2 regions of the Brevibacillus sp. MER 51 genome follow, and region 1 is predicted to be linked to the other one. Evidence: predicted binding sites of a transcription regulator. Region 1 holds the regulator's gene; the other holds the start of a gene.
The links. Region 1 encodes LexA, which represses DNA repair genes until DNA is damaged. Its sites were predicted from a motif close to CGAACATATGTTCG; they were not measured.
Positions count from the first base shown of each region.

Region 2: a site for LexA is predicted at 5,693-5,706, ahead of M3630_RS10465 (WYL domain-containing protein). Genes of this name have one in related genera too.

Region 1 covers NZ_JAMAUS010000001.1:756,858-766,517, forward strand. The annotation lists gene M3630_RS02860 (peptide ABC transporter substrate-binding protein) at 1-1,602, opposite strand, end outside; gene ltaE (low-specificity L-threonine aldolase) at 1,832-2,857, opposite strand; gene M3630_RS02870 (HesB/IscA family protein) at 2,982-3,284, shown strand; gene M3630_RS02875 (HelD family protein) at 3,346-5,595, opposite strand; gene crcB (fluoride efflux transporter CrcB) at 5,635-6,000, opposite strand; gene M3630_RS02885 (DUF896 domain-containing protein) at 6,097-6,294, opposite strand; gene yneA (cell division suppressor protein YneA) at 6,371-6,706, opposite strand; gene lexA (transcriptional repressor LexA) at 6,869-7,492, shown strand; gene M3630_RS02900 (DUF456 domain-containing protein) at 7,543-8,028, opposite strand; gene M3630_RS02905 (DUF4269 domain-containing protein) at 8,137-8,712, shown strand; partial or broken gene M3630_RS02910 (SOS response-associated peptidase family protein) at 9,049-9,239, opposite strand; gene M3630_RS02915 (GNAT family N-acetyltransferase) at 9,324-9,660, opposite strand, start outside.
Region 2 covers NZ_JAMAUS010000004.1:152,703-162,362, reverse strand. The annotation lists gene M3630_RS10490 (S1 family peptidase) at 1-636, opposite strand, end outside; gene M3630_RS10485 (nucleobase:cation symporter-2 family protein) at 1,318-2,628, opposite strand; gene M3630_RS10480 (xanthine phosphoribosyltransferase) at 2,661-3,251, opposite strand; purine riboswitch at 3,484-3,585, opposite strand; gene rsgA (ribosome small subunit-dependent GTPase A) at 3,722-4,807, opposite strand; gene M3630_RS10470 (hypothetical protein) at 5,051-5,317, opposite strand; gene M3630_RS10465 (WYL domain-containing protein) at 5,414-5,635, opposite strand; gene M3630_RS10460 (MFS transporter) at 5,802-7,043, opposite strand; gene M3630_RS10455 (YcnI family copper-binding membrane protein) at 7,321-7,944, opposite strand; gene M3630_RS10450 (copper resistance CopC/CopD family protein) at 7,960-9,246, opposite strand; gene M3630_RS10445 (alpha/beta fold hydrolase) at 9,399-9,660, opposite strand, start outside.

The sequences.
Region 1 (9,660 bases):
CGGGTTGATCAAGAATCCTTTGACATTGTCGTTTTTTATATACGGTCTTGCACCATAATACACAGGGGCAATCGGCATTTCCTCCATTAAGATGTTCTCTGCCTCACGCATGATCGCATTACGCTTCGCCGGGTCTTTTTCCAAGTAACTTTGGACGATTAGCTCTCTGTATCTGTCGTTTTCCCAAGCAGCGTCGTTCGTGCCCACTGTTTTATCCTTGAAAATTTCCAGGAAATTGATAGGGTCGTTAAAATCAGCACCCCAATTACGGTAGGCAAACTGATAGTTTTTGGAGCGCTTGTTTTGTAAAAAAACTTTTTCCTCCAAACCACTGATTTTCACATCTACACCCAGGTTTCTTTTCCATTGATCCTGAAGAGCTTCAGCCAGTTTTTTCTGACGATCGTCACCCGAACCATATGTGTAGGTCACGTCAGGCAATGTCGAAAGCCCCAGCTCCTTTAACCCTTCAGCCAACAACTGCTTGGCTTTGTCTACATCCTCTTGAAAATAGTCATTTCCGCTGAGTTGCATCGAGGGCGGAACCCACGCAAAAGCCGCAGGCACCCCTGTCTGCACGATTCCATCTACAAGAGGCTGCCGTTGGATCGAATACGAGAAGGCTTGGCGAATCTTTTTATTCGTAAAAGGGGACACCGTTGTGTTAAAGGTAACTGCAACCGTGTTCGGATATGGTGCCATCACGATTTTTCCTTCCTCCTGCAAAGCAGGGATCACATCGACGGGCAACACGTAGGTAGGATGCCCTCCCCAATCCAAATCACCAGAATCAAACAACGCTTGAGCGGTGTTGGTATCAGTAATCATGCTCCAGACGATCTTGTCGAGCTTCACGGCATCTTTGTCATGATACTTCTCGTTTTTCACAAGGACCATTTTGTTTTTATGCTCCCACAGCTCCATTTTGAATGGGCCGTTGCCTACGTAGTTGTCTGGAGAAGCTGCCCAGTTCGGATGTGCCTCCAAGGTCTTTTTATGTAAAGGAAACAGTGTCGGGAAAGCCGTCAGCTCGTAAAAAAACGGAGCTGGCGAATTGAGCTTGACCTCTAATGTAAAATCGTCTAGTGCTTTTACCCCTACGTCTTCATGTGATCCTTTCCCAGTGTTAAACTCCTCTGCCCCTTTAATGAAATAAAGCATATAGGCATATTCGGACGCTGTCTTGGGGTCGAGATTTCTTTTCCAGGCGAACTCAAAGTCATGGGCGGTTACCGAATCTCCGTTGCTCCATTGCGCATTCGTTTTCAATTTGAACGTGTACGTCGTCAAATCCTCGGATACCGTATAACTGTCGGCAATCGCGTTGGCTATTTTCCCATCCGGTCCATACCGAGTCAGTCCTTCAAAACAAGCAGTAATCACATCAAAGGAAGTGCCATCGGAAGCTAGTCCGGGATCTGCTGTCGGAGGCTCTCCACCGTCAGCATTCCAATTCAATACCATCTCTTTTCCCGTTGGCTTCGTTGGTTGAGATGCCTGATCGTTTGGTTTGTTCGTTACCCCCGTTTCACTTGTACTACATCCCGCTAAAACTTGAAGTAATAAGAAACTGCTCAAAATAAAGCTTATCCTCTTTCTCATCGAGACCATCCCCTTTGATTCCATTCGATTCCATACACCAGGAAGCGCTTTTGCTTTATCACACTACCATGATAACGCAAGTGCAGACGAAACAAATCAGACGGTATGGCGAAAAACAGATCGTGTATAGACTCTTATTTTGTACAAATTGTCTAATTATTTCGAATTCGGTTTTGAGAAAAAGAAAAAGCCCGTCTTCCCTTCGACTGGCTACGGGCGGTTGAAACGATTACACCTTTTCCAATAATTGCTCGACTGCTGCAACAACGGTCTCGATATGTTGATCGGTAATGTGTCGATGCGTCGTAAAGCGAATGACATACTCGTCAAAATCAACAGCGAGCACTCCTTTTTCCTCCAAACGTTCCAAGAAGCCAACAGCTGTTTGTCCAATCGAGTCTGTATTTACCAGCACGATATTCGTCTCGACCTGCTCGACCTGAAGCGATAGCTGGCGCAAGCCTTTTGCCAATTGCTGTGCCCGTTCATGGTCTTCTGCCAATCGTTCGGTCATCCGTGTCAAAGCGATGATGCCCGGTGCTGCCAAATACCCTGCCTGACGCATCCCGCCTCCTAATTTTTTTCTCCACCATCTCGCTTCCTCGATAAACGCACGATCCCCAGCCAAAATGGAACCAACTGGAGCACTCAGCCCTTTCGACAAACAAATCTGAACGGTATCGGCAAAAGCGCTTAGCTCACTGACTGCAACACCTTGGGCGACAGCCGCATTGAAGAGACGAGCACCGTCCAAATGAACGGGAATACCGTGTTTTTGCGCGATAGCATAAACACTCTTCATTTGCGCCACAGAGATTACCGCCCCTCCAGCGCGATTATGTGTATTTTCGAGACAGATCAATTTTGTGCGAGGAAAATGGATATTGTTGCCCCTTACCGCCCTCTCTACCTCTTCTGCGCGCAAAGCACCCCGTTCGCCAACCAGCGTCCTTGTCTGTACGCCGGCTAATGCCGACATAGCGCCGCCTTCATAGTAAAAAATGTGCGAATCCGCTTCCGCAATGACCTCATCTCCATTGACACAGTGCGTCAAAACAGCAACCTGATTGCCTTGCGTGCCACTTGTTACGAACAGAGCCGCTTCCTTTCCGAGTATTTCAGCCGCGATCGCTTCCAAACGATTGACAGTTGGGTCCTCTCGGTAAACATCATCACCAACCTCCGCTTCCGCCATTGCCCGAAGCATCTCCTCGGTTGGTTTCGTAACGGTATCACTACGCAAATCAATTTTCATAGATGACTCTCCTTCCACCCTGTTGTCATTCTCTACACATGTCGTAACACTTTCAACATTGCATCCTGAATTCCCTCTTGCTAAGATGGAATGGTAACTTACATACAGTTAGGGGATTTGACCTGTGAAACTAAAAATCACTCGTAACGCTGCCAAACAATTGGCTCCAATTATCGAGCAAGAAGAAGACAAAGAATTGAAACTGCGCGTTTATATTACTCACGCTCATGGTGATCATGCCCACTACGGACTCGCTCTGGACAAGCCAACAGAAGAAGATGTGGTGATCTCGACTGACAAAGAGATCGATGTGATCGTGAAAAAAGATGAGCCATTACTGGATGGCGTTGTCATTGATTACCTCTTCTTGCCGCAAGAAGGATTTGTGATTACCAACCCTTCTAAAGGGAACACAGGCGACCACTAAGATTGTACAGATAAACCCTCTGCTTTTTACAGGCAGAGGGTTTTCTTTGATGAATCGATTCTTATTCGTCAGTAGCCATGGTGTACAGCGCTGTCGGTAAATCTTTCAGCAACGGTGAAGAAACATCATCAACCTGCGTCATAACAAGCCGATGGACCGGACGTGTCATCGCGACGTACAACAGTTTCGCATCCCATTCATTATTTTGATAGGCATCCACATCCAGTATAATGACCACATCGAACTGCAAGCCTTTTGTTAAAAAAGCAGGCATGACGGTTACGCCACCGGGAAATTGGTTATCCTTGCTGCCTAACAGAGTCAGATCAGCTATTTTGTCTTGCAAGCCTTTATGGGCTTTTTTACTCGCTTGTATGGTTTTCGCTACGATGGCAATCGTTTTGAAGCCTTCCGACTGGTAGGCAGCCACACGCAAAGAGATGTCCTCCCACAGTTGCGCTCGTGAACGAGCCTTGACCATGATTGGTTTTTCACCATGTCGCAAAACCGGTTTTGCCAATACCGTCTCAGGCAATTCAATTTGCCGCAACACTTCATTGGCGCAGCGCATGATCTCAATTGTGGAACGATAACTTTGCGACAACGTATAATAAGAAGGAAACAGCTGGGCAAAAATCCCCTTCGTCAACTCTTCCCAGGTAAGAATCCCCCGGTAGCTATGAATGCCTTGCGCAATATCTCCCACGATTGTGAGCGAGTTTCGCTTGGTTGCCAATGCAATGACGGCTATTTCTAACGCACTCAAGTCTTGTGCTTCATCCACGACCGTATGATCAAAATGCTCCGCTTTATTCATTCCTTCAACAATATGCTGCAAGTATAGCAATGGAGCGATATCTTCCGGCTCCAATCTCTCCTCTGCAAACAGCGCAGCACTAGACTGCGTCACATCACGCACCACTTCGTCTGAAATATCAGCAGGTACGAGCTTGCGCAGCAATTCCTCGTCAGCAATCAATTCGCGATAAGCTGCGAAAATTTCCAGTCTTGGAAATGAAGTCAGGTACGTATCCAGGATTTGCTCCAGCATTTTCTCGAATTTGTACAAGCCTTCTTTGTCCAAATCGACTTTTCGTTCTCGCAAATGGGCAAATAATTGCTTGTTCATTTCTTGTTTCAAATGCTTACGAAGAGCTTCTACCCGTCGATGATACGGCATATTGGCGAATTGCTCCAAGAAGCATTGGCGAATAAAATCACCCGGAATGGAAAAGACTTGTTTCGTTTTATTGTATAAAAAGCTGAGTTTCTTAAAAGGAATTCTCGTTTCGACGATATGCCGGATATATTGCTCCAGCGCCTCCCGACAAGCGAGCGATCCTTTGAAGCGAAGCCTGTTTCGCGTTATTTCTTGCTGGCGCTCATCCTGCCCCTCTTCAAAGAACAATTGCAGAGGCTTATCCGGACTCACGATTCTCCATCCTTTTGGCAGCAGAGGTTTCACGAGACGCGCTGCCCAATCCACAAAGGTAGACTGGTGAACGTCATCGACTCCCAGCTCAGGCAAAACCTCGGATATATAGGTAAGAAACATCCGGTTTGGTGCGAACACCATGAATTTTTTGGACATCATGGAATCCTGGTAGTTATATATCAAATAGGAGAGTCGGTGCAGCGCAATGGTCGTTTTTCCGCTCCCCGCTACTCCTTGCACAACGATGGGCCGTTCTTTTTCCGCCCGGATAATATCATTTTGCTCGGATTGAATCGTAGCGACGATGTCTTTTAGCCTGCTATCGTTCGCATGATTCAGATTGGCTGCCAAAAATTCATCAATGAAGCCCTCTTGCAAAAACTCGTCTGGATGCCCCATTTCGCGGTTAATCGTTTCTTTTACCGCTCCATCATAGATGCCGACGATCTTACCGTCTTCAATCGCAAAATTACGCTTTAAGCGAACTTCACCACGTACGATCTCTCGTCCCATTCGATAAAACGCGTCTTTGCTCTCACCGGAATAGTAAAGACTGGCGATAGGCGCACGCCAATCCACGACGACAGAGTCAAACGTATCGCTGCGTACAATTCCCCGTTTTCCTATGTAGACCTGATCCAGCTCGTAGATCTCATCTTTCAGGAAGTCCACTCTGCCGAAATAAGGCTTCTCTCGCCCCTGATCTTCCAGGTAACGCAAATCCTTTGCCTTTTTATAGTTAACGACCTGTTTCACATAGTCATCTGTCGCCTCGCGAATATCATTGCGAAGCTGTTCCATTTCTTCGTCAATCGCCGAAATCGTTTCATCCAGCTTTTTTTGTTCCCATTCATAATCACGATGCTGTGTACTCACCTTCATTCCTCCTCACATGTATCGTGTCCATTGAACGTATCAGGACCATTGCCTACCCAGCCATATTCCAAACGCACAAGAAAGTAGCCCGACTCCCAAACTGAGAAGAGCGTACAAAGTGCCACGCAACAGGTGGCCTTCTCCCCAAAAAGTGACCACTTCCAAGGAAAAGCTAGAGAAAGTCGTAAATCCTCCCATGACCCCCGTTGCAAATAAGAGGTAGAGTGTTGGAGATAATATGCCACGTTCTTTCCCCAGCACGAACAAGATGCCGATGATCAACGATCCACAAACATTGGCGATCCAGGTTCCCCATGGCCATCCTGGCTGATTCGCAAGCAAAGACAATAGGTAGCGCAAAAGAGAGCCAACTGCTCCTCCAACCGCTACAGCTATCCACGCCATCGCTTTCCCTCCCTGGCTATCAAAGCGTTATGTATGTCACAGAAAAAGACACCCTAGCGTCAAGCGAGGATGTCTGTCGTATCAGTAATTGTTATCTTACTGTTTTGGCTTATTTTCTTCAAGGTCTTCCACATAACGGATGGAATCCAAATTTGCTCTCAATGAAAGCTTAACGGCGTCAATGTACTTTTGGCGCAATGCTTTTTGTTCGAGCTTTTCTTCTTCAGTCAAACCTTCTTCGCGAGATTTTTTGACCAATTCATTAATGCGTTTAATTTCTGCGTCAGATACCACTGCTGGTTCCTCCCACTCTGTAGTAGTGCCGCTTCATTATACCACATTCGAATGATCCCGCAAGACAGCCGAACACTTACGGCATATCAGGCATGATCAGAGTCTGACCCGGGTAAATCCTGTTGCTATCCAAACCGTTCGCTTCCTTGATTTCTATGATATAGTCACGAACATCTGTATGCTGATCTGAGTAGCGAACGGCTAACGACCATAGGCTATCTCCGGATTGTACGGTTACCTCAATGCCTTGTGGCTCCTCCATTGGCGAAGAAGCAAACACTAGTTCGGTCAACAAGTAAAAAAAGAGAATAAATGTAATAAGAAACAAGAGAGCTTGACCTCTCGTGATACCAAAACGAACACGACGTTCTTCTTTTTTCTCGAAACGATTACGTACAGTCGATGAATTCATGATAATGGCCCCCTTACAAACATACGTTCTGTCCTCTTGTAAACTCATAATAAATGAGAACATACGTTCATGTCAACAATGAATCGAACTTATGTTTGTCGAACGCAAGCTCCCATGGTATAATATAGGAAAATATGTTCGAGAAATCAGGGGTGTCTTTCTATGTCAAAATTATCGAGTAGACAACAAGCCATCATCGAGTTCATACGAAAGGAAGTTCGTGATAAAGGATATCCGCCTTCTGTACGTGAAATTGGAGAGGCTGTCGGACTCGCTTCCAGCTCAACGGTACATGGTCATTTGGCACGTTTAGAGAAAAAAGGCCTCATCCGTCGAGACCCTACCAAACCTCGCGCCATCGAATTGCTATCAGATGAAGATCGTTTTCAAGACAATTTCGAAGACTCTGTCGTCCGTGTGCCCGTAATCGGAAAAGTAACTGCTGGACAACCGATTACAGCCATTGAGGATGTGGAAGAATACTTCCCGCTTCCAGACAATATCGTGACTTCAGACAAGGTCTACATGCTGCGTGTCTCCGGGAACAGTATGATTGATGCCGGAATTCTCGACGGAGATTACGTCATTGTTCGCCAACAACACGTAGCGAACAATGGTGACATTGTCGTAGCCATGACAGAAGAAGACGAAGCGACCGTCAAAAGATTTTTCAAAGAAAAGAACCACTTCCGACTCCAACCGGAGAATGCCACAATGGAACCGATCATTCTGGAGCATGTCACCATTCTCGGTAAAGTCATCGGTGTCTATCGCCTCATTCACTAGTTTCCACGTAAAAAAGGACAGCCTCGGCTGTCCTTTTCGTTTTCTATATGTTATCTGGCGATAAAAAACCAGATGATCATCGTAACTTGCAAGATGACTTTTACGACCGCACTACCCAAAAATCCGATCAGTGAACCTACCCCTGCTTTCACTGCTCGCTCCATCGATTGCTTCTGCACCATTAACTCTACGAGAACGACGAATACAAACGGCAAGATCAGCATACCAAACGGTGGAAACACGAAAATCCCGAGGATAATTCCGACCGCAGCGGCAATGGACGACCACTTTGACCCCCCATACTTTTTCACGAAGTACATGTTCGTCAGCAAGTCAGCACCGTAAAGTAGAATGCTTAGAACGACCATTCCCCACCAAAAGGATGCCGGCAATCCCGCTCCCGGATCTGCAATAAAAAAGTGATAGAGTAAAAAGCCCGCCCACAGCAAGATCGTATCAGGTAAAACGGGTAAGAAAATTCCTGCGATGCTAAGCAAGAACAACAACACAACTACGACCCACAAAAATATTTCCATCCACTACACTCCCTTCATTTAGGTATACGAGTGATTACCGATTTCGTTGCGTACTTATTCACTTTTGTCTAAACTATTTTAAAAGAAAGTAGACATGGAGGTTGTCTCATGAGAAATTGGCATGATCTCTCTTACCTGGGCAGAGGAACAATACGCCAAAAAGCGGCGTTGGAAGCAATTCAACAGACGCACCTCATGGAAGTACTATCCGATTACCGTCCAGTGCTTGCCGGAACCATCCCATTGAACATTGACGTTGTAGGAAGTGATCTGGATATTATTTGCGAGAGTCATGATTTGCATCAGTTTGAGCAGGTTGTTCGTAAAGCGTTTGGCTGTTTGCCTGGATTTGAAGTGACTCAACTAGATATAAAAAGTATCCCCACGTGCGTTATCTCTTTTTTCACAGCTGACTTTTGGTTTGAATTGTTTGCTCAACCGTTAGCTGTCGAAAAGCAAAATGCCTATCGTCATATGGACATCGAAGCACGATTGCTAGAAATAGGGGGCATGGATGCATACCAACACATCAGAGCTCTGAAGCAAAGCGGCATCAAAACCGAGCCTGCATTTGCTCGATACTTTCATATTCCAGGTAGTGATCCATTTGAGGCCTTGTTGCAATTGGAATCGTTAACCGAACAGGAATTACGTGAAAGAGTTCATCTCCTACGAAAGGATTAATCTTCAATCAAAGAGCCGACCATAAGTGCCCCTTCACGATTGTGATCTAGAGCATCTTCTCTTTCTGCTAAGCGAAAGTACCGTCAGAGGCGCATTCACTGCCAGCATCGACACTTCAGACACTTTTCTTGCCCAGCCTCGGGGAGCCTCCTTCGTTCACGAAGCCTCTTCCTTCCTTGGGATGTGAACAGGATGTTCCACTCAAAATACGATAGCCCTATGGACCTTTTCAGGTGTTACCATAGCCCGGAACCTACACACATATATACAAATCCACGCCCTACAAGGTATTCCGCAAAAAAACTTGCCCTTACTTGTGGTATGGTTCAGCGCGAATGCATTGATCATTTTGTAGCTGCTCTTCTCATCGGCAGCCCACGACGGCACTAACCCCCATCTCAACTAACCCATACGTCGCTTGCCACGGTCAGAAATAATCGCTGGAATGAACTGACCCGGTGCAATATTGTACCGTGGCTTTGCTCCCATTTTTCCAAGTTCGTTACGAGAGTAAAACGACCGCACATGCTTTTCCCTCAGATCCTTCCATACTGGACGCCTGCTTTTCTCTTCTATTTTACTGTTTCACCTGACGCGTCATTTCAAACCTTCTATGCGTGTGAAGTAAGCGGAAAACGAAAATGTTCTGCCTCTATTTTTAACGAGGGTCGAACAAATAAGACATCATCGGTCGTTGTCATCCATGCAGATTGGATCTTTTTATTCTCACTATCCGGCATGAAGTGAAATTGAATGTTTGAAGTCTCAGCCGTTACCAAATGAGAGATGACCGCTTCTATATCAACTGGTTCTTTGCTTACAAGATCAAATACATGCAGTTGGTCGTCTTCTCGTTCAAATAAGACAATCACATCCTCCTCTTCGAGATAATAGATCGCATCCCGAAAAACAAGCAAAAAGTAAAACATCAACAGATGCTCGCTATCC
Region 2 (9,660 bases), on a different contig from region 1:
CGAGCGAATTACACCTGGTACTCTGCCCACTGCTGCATAACGCGGGGCAAGGAGTCGATTGGAAGTAGGGATACTAATCGCTGCATCCATTCGATTACCTGCATTTTTTCGAAGTCGAACATACCGATACAAGCGTCCGATTCGATCTCTTCCTGAACGGCCTCCGTCTGCTCCACCTGGCTGGATGGTCTCGGTATAGCCGCTCGTATTGTTACGATTCAGGACATGATTGTTGCTCAGCACAAATCGTTGTCCTCCTCGCGCAACGATTAAACCAGCCGTTCCGGACGCCCCTGGGTAGCCGATACTATATCCAGCGATCACAGGTCTGATTCTTCTGCGATAATTCGTTGCAGAGGGACGTACAGCAGGATGACACTGGCACGGTCCAGAGGTGACGGTACGAACAGGAACGGATACACAGGCTGTCGCCACCTGCCTTTTGACAAGGACGCAACTTGGGCATCTCTTCTTCACGGCGGCACTTGCATTTACGGTATACATCACAATGCAGGCGCCGCCTTTTTTGTTTTTTCCGTTTGCGTAGCCAATCCCGATGCCAATTACGCCCGGCATCCGCTTCCACCTTTTGAGCAAATGCTTCTTGGCCAGGAGCGCTTCCTGAAAGGTTGCCATGGCACCCCTTCCTTTCGGGAGATAAGTTTGTTTTACATGGTCATCGTATGTAAAACTTGGCCAGCACTGTTGGACGCTTGTCATTGCCGGGAAGCCTTTTTTAAAAGTTGTTATTCGAGCTGTCGTGGTGGGGAGGAAACAGGAGAAAACGCTCAGATGCTAGGTCCACCTGCTGTGGGATTGACTGTCCGGCTCCATGAAAAAAAGCGAAACCCGCGTCCAAAGTCGTTCATTCAGGGGGTATCTCAGAGGTGGACGCTAAGAGCTTGTTTCTCTTTTTTTCATTGCGCCTTGGGCGGCGTCCCTAAGATCTTCACTTTTTTCTCCTGTTTCCTCTATGAACTTGCCATGTAATCCGATTTTCTAATGCCTAAAAAGATCAAAGAATGTAGTCAGCTACGACAGAGAAGAATATTTCCAGACGTAGCGACTTGTGGAGTCCTCCCCAGCGGAGAAGGGATTCGCGGGCAACAGAAACGCAACCGTGCCCACGCGACGTAGCGGCTACCACTTTTGCGTTTCCCCGCGAATCCCTTCGTTGCGGGCAGTCTCAGCCCTCAGAAGGACGGGGCCTGGAGCCTAGACTGGAAATATTCTTCTCCCCACCCCAGCCACATAATAAAAAAACCACCACTCCCCTATCAAACCAGGAAATGGTGGTTGGTTCATTATCTAATGATGTTAAGACGCTTCCGAAACAGTTACATTTGCCGGAGCAGTCTGAGATGCTTTTTTATTCGTGTGAACAAGCACGATATTCAAGATGACTGCCGTCAAAGAACCTGTCACAATACCATTTTGCAGCATCATTTTTGCCAAAGTAGGCAGTTGGTCAAACATCGTCGGAACCGCAGCAGAGCCTAGACCCACAGCGATACTGCAAGCAGCGATCAGCAGATTCTCGTTTTTGCTCAGGTCAACCTGCGAGAGAATATTGATACCTGATGCAACAACCATCCCGAACATGGCAATCATCGCTCCACCCAATACCGCGTTAGGAATGACCGTTGTCAAAGCAGCCAGCTTCGGCAGTAATCCGAGAACGACAAGGATTCCACCGGCACCAATCATCACATCGCGCGATTTAATGCCAGTCAATGAAACCAGACCAACGTTTTGTGAAAAAGCAGTGTAAGGGAATGCATTGAAAATGCCACCCAGTACGATTGCGACCCCTTCTCCGCGCAAACCTTTGACAACGTCTTGATCCGTTACTTTTGTATCCGTCACTTTACCGAGTGCAAAGTAAACGCCTGTGGACTCAGCCATGCTGATGATGTTGACGAGAATCATGGTAACAATGGCCACAATACTGAACTGTGGTGTACCGAAGTAAAACGGTTCAACCACGCTAAACCAAGAGGCTTCCGCAACATTCGCGAAGCTGACCATCCCCATCATGTAAGCTACAGCCGTACCGACAATCAAGCCGAGCAATACGGAAATCGCACGAATAAATCCGGTAAAGAAACGATTAATAAGCAAAATGATAACCAACGTTCCTAAAGCCAAAAGCAAATTGTGCGGTTGCCCAAAGTCCGGCATACCTTGTCCACCAGCCGCGTTGTTCATCGCAACGGGAATGAGCGACAGTCCAATGATTGTAACAACTGAACCCTGTACCACGGTTGGGAAAAAGCGCAGCAGCTTGCCGAACAGTGGAGCTGCCAAGACAACGAATATACCCGATATGATGATGGCACCGTAAGCGGTCGCTAGATTACTCGTAGAAGCAATCGCAATGATCGGTCCTACTGCTGTAAACGTACAGCCTAGCACAACGGGAAGGCGAATCCCCGTATACCTTGTGCCAAGGACTTGCAAGAGCGTCGCGATTCCACATGTGAAAAGGTCAGCAGCAATCAAATAAGCGATTTGCGTAGGAGTCAGATTCAAAGCACCACCGATAATCAACGGTACGACGACGGCTCCTGCATACATGGCAAGAATGTGCTGTAAGCCCAAAGTAACAATTTTATGTTTGGCTAGCATGAGTGAACCCTTACCTCCTATTGATTTTTTGATTAAACGCGTGCAGGCTCTTCTTCAATAAAGTGAATGCCTTCTGGTGACATCGATTCAATACGTGCCAATGATTCGATTCGTACGCCAGCTTGCTCCAAGAGACCACGGCCTTCCTGGAAGCTTTTTTCAATAACAGCGCCAACCCCTACGAGATGAGCACCCGCATCTTTGACAATATTCGTAAGACCCACCAGAGCAGCTCCCGTAGCCAGGAAGTCATCGACAATCAATACGCGGTCTTCTTTGGACAAATACTGACGGGAAACACTGATTTGATACGTTTCCTGACGGGTAAAAGAATGAACAGGAGCAGAGTATACTTCCTCTGTCAACGTGACAGCTTTTTTCTTTTTCGCATAGATAAAGGGAACACCCAAAGCAAAGGAAGTCGCCATCGCAAAATGAATTCCACTTGCCTCAATCGTCACGACTTTTGTAATGTTTTCACCAGCGAACAACTCGGCAAAACGCTGTCCGATCTTCATCGTCAATTGTGGATCTACCTGGTGGTTCAAAAACGCATCCACCTTCAAAACGGATGCCGACAGTACTTTGCCGTCCTGTACGATGCGCTCTTGTAATTCTTTCATCAGTTCTTCCTCCTCGGATATGGTTCCGGCCACTTTTTACCTGCGGCCTGCTGAAAATATAGAAAACCCAGAGTGGACAGTGTCACAAGCGGGCTACGTAATAAACCAACGCCAAGTGAAACTGTCCCTCTGGGCTTTTATCCCTTAGGTGTGACACATCATTCGTGCCTGCGTCGCTCGGACCAGCTTTCATTCAACCCTATGATTGGAATAGGAAAGAAAAAGACGGAACCCTAGACGCACTTTCACTCGTAGTCAGGTGATTTACGGTCACCTGGTAGAAACGGTTGGGCCTTATTCCCAAAATTATACGAGCTACCTATCTATTTTTTTCGAAGTGTAATAACGAGTATTGACCAAATCTATCATAACTCCCTCGTTGTGAGCAAGCGTTAATTTTTGAAAGGAAAAGGAAGCGCTTACTTGCTCAAACAAAGGAAAGAGCCCTGATTTCTCAAGGGCTCTCATACTTATCTCTTCGGTTTTTTCTGCCGCATTTGAACGTTGAGCTTCTTCCATTTATCCCTTTCAGCCGCTGCAAGCCTTGCATCTTCTTTACGCGCTAGATGTGCCAATTCGCGTTGAAGCTTCAGATAACTGTCAAAGCGTGCCTTTTCCAATGATCCAGCTTGGATGGCAGCTTGAACAGCACAGCCAGGCTCGCGCATATGCTTACAATCATTGAAACGGCATGTTTCCGCAATGGACTCGATATCGTCAAAGGCACCGCGGAAGCCTTCATCTGCCTCCCAGAGCTGAAGTTCCCTCATGCCTGGTGTATCGATCATCAGAGCACCACTCGGCAAGCGGAACAATTCACGATGTGTCGTCGTATGGCGGCCACGGTCATCACCTTCACGAACGCCACTGACTTTTTGCATCTCCGCTCCGCTCAATTTATTAATCAACGTGGATTTGCCAACACCAGAGGAACCCATCAAGGCAATCGTCTGGCCCTCGCCCAGATACGGTGCGAGTTGATCTAGTCCTTCTCCCTGCTCAGCACTGACTACGTGAACAGGTACTCCGATCGCAACAGATTCTACCTCTGCCATGGATGCATCCAGATCGTCACACAAATCTGCTTTGGAAAGCACAATTACCGGATTGGCTCCACTTTCCCACGCGAGAATGAGATAGCGTTCTAACCTGCGCAAATTCAAATCATTATTTAAGGAATTCACGAGGAAAACGGTATCGACGTTCGCGGCCACAATCTGCTCTTCCACTGTATCCCCAGCTACTTTGCGGGAAAACTTGCTCTTACGTGGAAGAAGTCCGTGGATGGAGGCTTTCTTTTCCTCAGGGCGAGCACTGATCACTACCCAGTCCCCGACAGCCGGAAAATCTTCTCGTCCGATGGCTTCATAACGAAGCTTACCCGTTACTTCGCCCAAGAGCTCGCCATGCTCACTCCACAGACGATAAATACGTTTATGTTCGAGTGTGATACGTCCCACACTGTAGCCTTGCTCGGCATAAGGGGCAAAATGATTAGCAAAATACTCATTCCAGCCCATAGATTGCAATACTTGTTGATTGGTTAGTTGATTCACTGCGGATTCCCCCTGCAATTGGTTAAATATATGGCTATCAGCCAGAACCAGTCACAGTCGAATCCTCATTTGGTGAACGGTATTACTGTTCGCTTGAAAGGAGGATTCCTGTGACCCCGACTACGACACTCTGAACAAATTTGATGGCTACCATAAAACATCTCTCCTTTAGCAAACCTACCATTCAGGTTTGGAATCATATTTCCCAATTATTGTACCATAATGAAACAAAATGCAACAGCGTCAATCTCCCCCGCCGCCGCCTCCACTATCTCCGCCACCACCGCTGTCTCCACCACTACCGCTATCACTTCCGCTGTCATAGCTATCCCAACGATCGTTTGAGTCGTGATTTCGATGATGATGATTGTGAGAGCTGTCTACAAAGAAGGCTCCGCCCCCGCTGTCTGAAGAGGAATGAGAGCGACTACTTCCGCCTTTTGCAGCTTTGGACGCCAAGACAAATACTACGATCAAAAACATGATGACGATGACAATGAAGAACTCCATTGTTGTCCCCGCCCTTCCTCTTTTTTGAAGTTGTTTCCTATTTAGTATAACATAGTGTAGCTGGAATAAGGCTGGGGGCGTGGAGGATGATCCCTTTCATCCGGCAAAATGCCCTGACACGGGTGCGATCGCCAAAATGTTTTCCAATACAAATACACGATACGCCTTCCTCATATAACAATATGCTTTTAAGCTCCCTTTGTTCTCATCAATCTGTACCAGACGGATCGTGCGCCTGCTAGTCTCTCCATCCTTCTTCAAATAAATGATCTCCACTGCTTGCTGCCGCGTTGCGTACCTTCTCAACTCCTGAATCATCAGGCTGTCACCACCACATAATGTGTCTTCTTGTTGTTGAGATCATCATATTAAAAGAGAACGTTTGTTCGCAAGTTTTGTTTGCAATAACCAACGATTGCCACAACAAAAAGGCATGCGCCCTAAAAATGGGCACATGCCTTACACTTGTCACACTTTGTTTGACTCAGCGCCTTCTAAGCGCACGTCCGAACACAATCAGAATCGGTGCCAATAAAATAGCCGCCGCAACCAGCGAAGCACGAATCGAAAAACGGGTTCCGATCCATCCGACAGCCGGACCACCTGCCGTTTGTCCTAAGGCATTGGACTGGCCCATCATCGATAAAACCGTCGCTCGCACACTGCTCTCAATGTTTAGATTCAGCCACGTATCATACAGCGGACTGCTTAAAGACTGAATCACACCGATTAACAGCAGTGCAACTAATGCCCAGCTAAAGCTAGGGGAAAAAGCAAAAGCAATCATCGCTGCAATTTTGAGTCCCGTCAACGTGAACATGCCCACAAGGACAACCCTCTCATTGTTCACATCCAGCTTTTTTTCCACAACGCCTACGACGATGAGGCCGAGTAAGCTTGCGAGTGCGGCAATGATCCCGAACCACATTGGCATTGAAATAGCCGCTAGCTCCGGAAAGCCAATTTCTGCGATCAAATGCGCTTCCCACAAACGGTCATACCCTTCAGAAGCTGCACCCGTAAATAGGGTCACGAACAAGATCAGCATGAGAACCGGCTGACTGCGAATCACTTGGGCACCCGAAGTCCACGTCTGAATCATTTCCTTCACGTGGGAAGCACCTTGCTCACGCTCACGAGGAATAAATCCAGTCTCCTTCATGAACAGAATCAGAAAGACACCAAGCCCCAGATACATAAGGCCACCTATGAGGAAAGGCAAATGGGGGGCGAGTGTTGACAAAGCCACACTAAGTGCAATCCCGAGCAGATTCCCAAACAAGGAATAGCGCTTAGCCTTCATGAAAATCGTACCGATCTTCTCTTCTCCAACCTCATCCACAATCCATGCAGTATCCGCTCCACTGATAAACGTATACCCGAGACCACTGATGACTTGCGAAAACAGGACCAAGCCGAAGACAGAAATCAACGGTATCCAAGCATCAAGCACGGGAACGATCCCCTGCATCGAAAATCCAATTCCCAGAAAAAACATCCCAATAATGACGGAGCGACGGCGACTGTACGTGTCCGCAACTACTCCTGTTATCCCTTCAAACACCAACACGGATAACTCCAATACCGTCCCGATCAATAGCAATTCAAACGGGTTAAAGCCCAGTGTCACAATATAGTAAAGCGCATAGGTCGTGAACATGGTTGTATTGGCCAGGGAAGTCAAAAAACTTTTGATCGTATATACTTTTGTCGCATTCATGAACATGGAAGCAGTATCCACCTTTTTTTAGGCAGATGACGCGTCCCGTTTTCACATACTGATCGTTACTCTACAATCCTCTACTGTGCAAAATGCGTACGCGTCATGCTGCCGTTCCTATTTTTCCTTCCTGTGTACTTGCTTGCTCTGAATAGTGTTTTTAACATGTGATACACCTCCGAAAGTAATTACAACTATTATAGAATGATTTAAATTGCCATACAATGGAAAAAGCTGTGCAGTGTGATTGGACACACTGCACAGCTTAATTATGAAGAAGCACTTACGCTTTTTTTCTAAACAGACCTACGATGGAGATCAGCAACGCCAAACCGGAAAGTACCAATGGCAAGGTATTGTTGCTGCCTGCACCCGCTGCTTCCCCGGCAGGAGCAGTTGCCGGCTTTTGTTCTTGTCCATGCTCATGCCCTGCTTCACCTACACCAGCCTTAATGGTAGTGACAGACGCTGGCGTTTTGGAATCCTTGTCCCCTGTCCATTCCACAACCTCGCCATTTGCATAGGTCTGATAAGCCTTCCAAGCCAATTGACCCTCTTCTTTCGGGTTTGCCCCGACAAACGTGAACTCTTGGAACTCATGCGCTTTGATTCCGCCTTCTGTTGCTGTCCAGACAAGCGCTGTGTTCACACCGTCTTTATCTTTTTCGAACTCGTAGGACCAGCCCGGAATCGGTTGTACGGAATTTACCTTCACACCTGCCGGGAATTCCAGCTTCACTTTTGTCGTGTTGACGTCTTTTTCTACAGGGACACGCACGGTGTATTTTTCATAGGAGCCTGTAGTAGCCTCTTTCGGATATACGTTCACATGTGCTTGTGCTGCTGTCGCCAACGTCAAAACTGCACCTGCTACCAGTACACTGCTCATCCATTTTTTCATTTTCATATTATGAAATCCTCCCTAATTTGAATCTGTTTGAATCACGGCTTGATTATTTGTCGTCGCAGTCGGGTAGTTGATTTGGCTCATCCAAAGTCCTGCCAGAACCGCGATAATCCCGAATATGATTTCCCAACGCAAGTAAGCGGGCTGCAAAGAATTTTTCGTCCGCCAACGTCTGGTTTGCCTAAAGGCCAAAAGAAGCATGAGGCAGACACTTGCTATTTTTCCATATAACAGATAGCTCCATGTCGTTGCACTCTGGAAAATGCTCATGACATCCGTTTGCACGAAGAGCATGACAACGCCCGTCACGACGGCAAGCACTGCCGCCACCGCAACTGTTTTCAAAAAGAACCTCTTGAACGACTCCTGTCCTCGTTCAGCCGCTTTGACTGTCAGTAACAAGTAGACAAGTGCCCCCATCCACACAGCGACCGTCAATACATGCAACAGTCTCAGCAAAATGGACAGCCAGACAGGAGCAATGCCCCATGCATGACCGCCAAAAGCTTGCGCGCTGATCAAGAGAACCCAGATTCCCACATACCAGCCTGACACCATATTGGGGATCGCGATCAATAACAGCAGGGCAAAGGACACCAGCAGCATGATCGCAAACGGAGACTGACTGAGCAAGTTCCCGTCCATCTGCCACAGTGCTTGCGTAAGGGATACAGCCGTTAACGATTCGTCATACAAGAACCACAAAAATATAAGTCCGATGATCGCCAAACTCCATCCGATTTGTCTGCCAATCCCGATGAGCTGGGCAAGCGAAGGCAATCCCTGACGTTGTGCTGCCCACGCTACCAGATACAAGCCGCCACCGACGAGAATAATTCCTTGCGCCAAATAGCGGTACATGATCAAGTAGCTTGAATCTGCTTTTTGCTCATTTGGCGGAACCACAACCGCACTTTTTTGTCCGATAGAAAACGTGAGCTTCTCTTCGATCGGATGTCCGTCCTCGGATACGACAGACACGATTACCGAATACGTCCCCTCAGCCAAATCGCTCGGCAGTTTCGCATTCAACTGCGAGGCATCACCCGGCTGCAATGTCGGCCGCTCCACTTTTATTTCCTTGCCATTCCAGTCAAATAAACGCACGTTAACAAGATCGGGCTCCAATGTTTCGGTAAACCGCGCAGATATTTGTCCCGGATTCGCCTTCAGTACCTCACCATCTTGTGGGGAGCTGCTCATCAAGCCAGCATGGGCGTAAGCAGTTGTCATACCCGTTGTCAGTACAAGTAAGAAGGCGAGCAAAAACACAACCGCATATTGTCTGATGTTGTATGTCACCCTATCACCTGCTTCCTTATTCCGTCCTTAATCCTATCAAAATAGTGCGAGAATCTATATGGCTCCATCGGGCTATCTGATGTGGCAAAGTGTTGAAAACAAAAAAAGGCATGTTCGGTAATTCTCTCCGATCCATGCCATTTCAAACTGCATTAGGATGATTTTACAGTGTTTTGTGCGAGAAATTCATGGACGAGCTTGTTGAATACCTCTGGTTGATCCATCGGTGGGATGTGCGCTGAGTCAGGCAGGATGACTTTTTTTGCGCCGGATATCCGTTCAGTCAATACATCGGCGATCTGTAGAAAATCTGGATAATCCCGCGCTCCTGCAATAACGAGAGTCGGCGCTTTGATATGTTCCAAACGCTCGATTGGTGGGGGAGATAAAACCTCCAATCCGGCTCCAAACTCC